One region of the Lacrimispora struthionigena genome, then DNA from elsewhere that is predicted to be linked to it. Evidence: riboswitches for the same ligand, from Rfam matches in the RefSeq annotation. Region 1 holds a riboswitch; the other holds the start of a gene.
What was found. A riboswitch is a leader RNA that binds a small molecule or an ion and turns the genes downstream of it on or off. The one in region 1 is predicted to bind thiamine pyrophosphate.
Positions count from the first base shown of each region.

Region 2: linked by a shared signal. The riboswitch ahead of thiM (hydroxyethylthiazole kinase) and the one ahead of thiC (phosphomethylpyrimidine synthase ThiC) in region 1 are both predicted to bind thiamine pyrophosphate.

Region 1 is NZ_JBMBWP010000002.1:1,809,143-1,812,349, reverse strand. It holds gene thiC (phosphomethylpyrimidine synthase ThiC) at 1-1,301, opposite strand, end outside; TPP riboswitch at 1,386-1,494, opposite strand; gene trpA (tryptophan synthase subunit alpha) at 1,532-2,305, opposite strand; gene trpB (tryptophan synthase subunit beta) at 2,298-3,207, opposite strand, start outside.
Region 2 is NZ_JBMBWP010000002.1:767,862-771,068, forward strand. It holds gene thiE (thiamine phosphate synthase) at 1-282, opposite strand, end outside; gene thiM (hydroxyethylthiazole kinase) at 269-1,093, opposite strand; TPP riboswitch at 1,162-1,269, opposite strand; gene ACOAOT_RS12540 (HD domain-containing phosphohydrolase) at 1,305-3,207, opposite strand, start outside.

The sequences.
Region 1 (3,207 bases):
TCATAGATGTTGACAATTTCTCCGTCTAAAATCCGGTTCATATTTTTCATTGCACAGAAGTTGCCGCACATGGAACAGGTATCTTCCTTTTCCGGTTTGGAGGATGCACGGTACCTTCTGGCTTTTTCCGGATCAATGGCCAGATTAAACATAGCTTCCCAATCAAGGCGTTTTCTTGCATCACTCATCTGGTAATCCCATTCCTTTGCCCCTTTGATGCCCTTTGCCAGGTCAGCAGCATGGGCAGCGATCCGTGCAGAAATAATGCCTTCCTTCACATCATCGGCATCGGGAAGCCTTAGATGTTCCGCAGGGGTCACGTAGCAGAGAAAAGAAGCGCCGGCAGCGGCGGCTATGGCACCTCCGATGGCTGCGGTAATGTGATCGTAACCGGGAGCAATGTCTGTAACCAGAGGTCCTAATACATAGAAGGGAGCGCCTTTACAGATGGTCTGCTGAATTTTCATATTGGCGGCAATCTGGTCAAGAGGCATGTGTCCGGGTCCTTCAATAATTACCTGTACATCCTTTTCCCACGCGCGGCGGGTCAGTTCCCCAAGGGTTACCAGCTCTTCAATCTGGGAAATATCGGAAGCATCTTCAATACAGCCTGGACGGCAGGCGTCTCCAAGACTTAATGTGACATCGTGCTCCCGGCAGATTTCCAGAATGCGGTCGAAGCTTTCATAAAATGGGTTTTCATTTCCCGTCATCTCCATCCAGGCAAAGATAATGGAGCCGCCTCTGGATACAATATTGGTCAGGCGTTTTGCTTCTTTAAAACGATGAGCCGTCTGCTTGTTGATGCCCACGTGAATGGTCATGAAATCCACTCCGTCTAACGCATGCATTTCCACAATCTGAATCCATTCCTCAGAAGTTATCTCCTTAAGTGGTTTATGATAATAAACCACGGCATCATAGATTGGCACAGTTCCAATCATGGCCGGGCACTGGCTTGTCAGTCTTTTTCTGAATTTCCTGGTATCTCCAAAGGAACTTAAATCCATAATGGATTCCGCTCCCATTAAAACTGCATCCTCAACCTTTTTTAGTTCTAATTCCATGTCGTTTAAATCTCTGGAAGTTCCAAGATTTACATTAATCTTTGTTTTCAGCATGGAGCCAATGGCATTTGGCTCTAAGCAGGCATGGTGTTTGTTGGCTGGAATCACTGCCTTGCCTTCGGCCACCAGCTCCATTAACTCTTCCGGTTTCATTCCCTCTTTTTTGGCTGTGATTTCCATTTCTCTGGTCAGAATGCCTTTTCTTGCGGCATCCATCTGTGTAGTGTAATTCATATGTAGTCCTCCTTCATTTTGAAGGGATTTACGGCACAGGACAAAAAAAGAGCCCATACCAAATAGGTACAGGCCCAGATAGATACATCCGTCTTGTATAAATCCCTACGTTGGCATTACCCAAATCAGGTTATAAAGGTCGAAGTTTGATAACTTCCTCTCAGCCCGCATACGAGCTCCCTCTTGTGGCACTAGTGTAGCACCGGTACATATGGATGTCAAGTAGATAATCATTTCGTTATGGCAGATTTCATCTCTCTTATGTAGTCACAAATCGGCGCTACACAATCTTTGCCATGCAAGGCAGCCAGCTTTACAATGGCACTTCCCACGATAATGCCATCTGCATATTTACTTAATTCCTTCGCCTGCTCCGGTGTTGAAATACCAAATCCGATGGCACAGGGGAGGTCCTTGGAGGCTTTTACCAGAGAAACCATATCCTCGATATCCGAGGTGATTTCTTTTCTTACGCCGGTTACGCCCATGGAAGAAACGCAGTAAACAAATCCCTCCGCTTCAGATGCGATGGCAGTAATCCGTTCCTTGGAAGTAGGTGCGATGAGAGAAATCAAGTCAATCCCGTACTTTTGGCAGATGGGATGAAGCTCTTCTTTTTCCTCAAAAGGCATGTCGGGCACAATAAGAGCATCAATGCCGCATTCTGCCGCATTTTTAATAAAACGCTCACTTCCATATACAAATATGGGATTAATGTATGTCATAAACGCCAGAGGGACATTTGTTTTTTGCCGTATACGGGTGACAGATTCAAAAATTTTATCTGCAGTCGTGCCAGCAGCAAGAGCACGCTGGTCTGCTTCCTGGATCACGATTCCCTCTGCAACCGGGTCAGAAAAAGGGATTCCCAGCTCTATTATATCAGCACCTGCCTCTGCCATGGCAGGAACCAGCTGCTCTGTTACGGTAAGATCCGGATCCCCGGCTGTAATAAACGGAATAAATGCTTTTCCTTTTAAAAATGCTTCACTGATTCTACTCATAGATTTCTACCCCCTTGTAACGAGCAATTGCGGCCACATCTTTGTCTCCACGGCCGGATAAGTTGATGACGATAATCTGGTCTTTTCCCATAGAAGGCGCAATCTTTCTGGCATAGGCGATTGCATGGGCGCTTTCAATGGCAGGAATGATTCCTTCTTTTCGGGATAAATATTCAAATGCCTCCACTGCTTCCTTATCAGTAACAGGAACATAATCAGCCCTGCCGGTGTCAAACAGTGCGGCGTGTTCGGGTCCGATACCCGGATAGTCAAGTCCTGCTGAGATAGAGTATACGGGAGCGATCTGTCCGTACTCATCCTGGCAGAAATAGGATTTCATTCCATGGAAGATGCCTACGGTTCCAGTGGAAATAGTAGCAGCATTTTTATCAGTGTCAATGCCGTGTCCGGCAGCCTCACAGCCTACCAGCTTAACAGAACTGTCTCCGATAAAATCATAGAACAGGCCCATGGCATTGCTGCCGCCGCCCACACAGGCAATGAGCATATCGGGCAGCTTTCCTTCTGCTTTTAAGATCTGTTCCCTGACTTCTTTTCCGATGATGCTTTGGAAATCACGTACAATGGTGGGAAATGGATGAGGTCCCATAACAGAGCCCAGAACGTAGTGGGTATCCTCCACTCGGTTGGTCCATTCCCGAAGGGTTTCATTTACCGCATCCTTTAATGTTTGGGTTCCGCTGGTAACCGGATGAACCCTGGCTCCTAAAAGCTCCATACGAAATACGTTTAATGCCTGGCGGTCCGTATCCTCTTTTCCCATGAAAATTTCGCATTCCATTCCCATTAAGGCTGCAGCAGTAGCAGTAGCCACACCGTGCTGGCCAGCACCGGTTTCTGCGATAACGCGGGTTTTTCCCATTTTCTTAGCCAGGAGAACC
Region 2 (3,207 bases), 1.0 Mb from region 1:
CTCCAGGTCTTTCTGCCCTACGTGAACACCATCTGCCCCTACCGCAAGAGCCACCTGAATATTATCGTTTATCACAAAAGGTATTTTATATTTTTCAGTGATTCTTCTAATCTCTTTTCCCTCTGCAACAAAGCTGTCATAATCAAGATTTTTTTCCCGAAGCTGAACAAACGAAGCCCCTGATTTAATAATTTCCTCCACCTGTTCGTGAAGTTTGTTCCCGTCAAGCCAGGTCCGGTCGGTCACCACATATAAAAGCATATTTTCTTTAGATACATTCATATTTTCCACCTTCTTCCAGCATCTGTTCATTCAGTCTGCTCATCTCATCAATCAGCAGCATACGGTATGTACCGGTGCCTCCGTGAAGCTGGCAAAGCTTTTCATATGCTAATTCCCCACACAGTCCCATCCCGCATACGGCAGCTGCAGAGGCCTTTAAAATACTGCCTGGATTGGCTCCCACAAAGCTTCCGGTAACAGCAGCAAGCATGCAACCGGTTCCAGTGATACTGCTCATCATGAAATGACCGTTTCTGATTGCATAAACATGATTTTCATCAGCAACCACATCAATGGCTCCTGTAATTGCGATGACGGAACCGGTTCTTTTTGAGAACTCTTTTGCAAAGTCTGCCACACTTTTTAAATTGTCCTCCGTCACTTTATCCCCTTCACAGGCATCCACACCTGACGTTCTTCCTTCTCCTGCTGCCAGAAATTTAATTTCCGATATATTACCTTTTATAACGGAAAACTGGATCTCTTCCAAAAGCTGATATGCTATTTTTTTCCGAAATGCCGATGCACCGGCTCCCACAGGATCAAAAACAACTGGCAGACCGCACTGATTTGCCTTCCTTCCTGCTGCCAGCATGGATATGGCGGTACGTTCATTCAGGGTTCCCATATTAAGTACAAGAGCGGAAGAAATAGCGGTGATATCGGTAACTTCATTGATATCATCTGCCATAATGGGAGATCCTCCACTTGCTAAAATGATGTTGGCGCAGTCGTTTACAGTTACATAATTTGTAATTGCATGAACCATTGGAACATTGTTTCTTACATTGGTAATAATTTGTTCAAACATTTTCCTTACTCCTTTTCCTGTTTTGAGGGAAAAAAATGAGATATGCCAATAAAGACATATCTCATGATAGTTAGTAAGAGTGGCTGTCCCTACGTTGGCATTACCCAAATCAGGTTATAAGGGTCGAAGTTCTTTACTTCCTCTCAGCCGGGTCACCAGCTCCCCAAAACATATTGAATTTTCTCGATTTTAACACAAGGGACAGATGCTGTCAATTCAATCCCTTCATATGGTTCACAAAAAACTCAACCAGCTCCGGATCAAACTGTTTACCTGAACCCTTAATCAGCTCGCTTTTTGCATAGGAGGCAGGCAGTGCCTTCCGGTAGCTTCTGTCACTTGTCATGGCGTCGTATGCATCAGCTATGGTGATGATTCTTGCAAACAGCGGAATATCTGTTTTGCTTCTTCCTTTGGGATACCCCTTGCCATCCCACCGCTCATGATGGCATAAAACAATCTCCGCTATCTCCGACATATTAGGGGAAGTATTTAGGATACGGTATCCGATCTCTGAATGTTTTTTGACCTCCTGATATTCATCCTCTGTTAAAATTCCGGGTTTATTTAAAACCTCTTCCTGAATTCCGATTTTCCCAATATCATGAAGGAGACCGGCCGCCTTAATCTTATTTATATCACTGTCAGGCAACCCCATCTGTTTTGCCATTGTCTCACAAATTTCTGCCACTCTCTGGGAATGCTGCTCCTCTCTTGGATTCTTTTCATGAAGGGTGTTTAATATAATATCAATGGTTTTGCTTCTTCTGCTACTGGCCTCATATAATTTATTCTGATACATCTCATCTTCTGCCAGCTTTACCGCTTTTTGAATCGACATCCCGAATTCCTCAATAATGTGATATCCGAACGAAACCGAAAGTTCGATTCCGTTGATGGTCTCCCTTGCACATTTTTCTTTTAATTCTCGGATATACCGGTCTGTCTCCCCTCTTTCTGTCCTTCTTAGAATAATCGCAAACTCGTCTCCGCCTACACGGCTGATTAATTCCCCTTTCTTTCCTGAATCCGCCAGGATTTCGGCGAAACGCTTCAGCATATAATCTCCATATTTGTGACCGAAGGAATCGTTTACCATCTTTAGTCCATTGAGATCTGCAAAAATAACACTGATGGGATGATTTTCGGAAAGATTCAGTTCCTTTGATGCCTGGTCAAAATACCTTCTGTTGTGCAGTCCTGTTATATGATCATGATAACTGATCTCTTCGATTTCTTTAATATAATTATGGGTTTCTGTAATGTTTCTGGCAATTGCAATGGCTTTGTCATCAAACCATTTTACAATCCGCAGTTCATGATATTCTGTAATCCGTGCAGTAGTCCACTCATACTCAATTTTCTGGTTTTCTCCAGTGAGAAAAACCTGATCGATCAGCTCCCTGCCTTTTGCAGCAATGGATTGTGGCATTACATCTGTAATATTTTTACCAATAAAACGCTCTCTCTTAAAAAACAGATGATCCAGATCTCCAATACAGTCTAAAAATACACCTTCCTGGGAAATGACAAATACGGTGTCAGGAATCGCTTCCATCAGCGAGTGGGCATATTTAAGGCTGTGATACATCTGTGTTTCCCGCTCAGTTAAAATCTGATTCTGCAAGATTAATTGTTTCTGGGATTCCACATTCTCTTTGAGAGAATGCTCCAGCTTCTCATTGCTTTGTTTTAACTGCTGCTTCATTTCATCGAGAGATTTTCCAATTAATCCAAATTCATCGGTTCTTTTTACCAGTTCCCTGCTGACTTCCTGATCAAAGCTGCGATCTCCTATCTCTTTTATTTCTCTTAAAATAGCTTTAACCGGATGGTCAATGATCCTGCCGGTGAGAATAAAAACGGTGAGGGACATAAACATAAGGGAAAGTCCGAATATCCATATGAATGTATTAGACAGCTGCACTATGGGTTTATTAATGGAGCTCTCCGGTACTTCGAAGACAATTTTCCAGCCCAGATCATTCAGTGTCTTATAAAACACAGTGATCTCCTGTTTATTTTTAATATAAGATGTTCTTCCATTCTCATTTGAAATAACTTCTGAAACAGCAGCAAGATAGGACTGATTATTGGAATCGTATACACTGCCT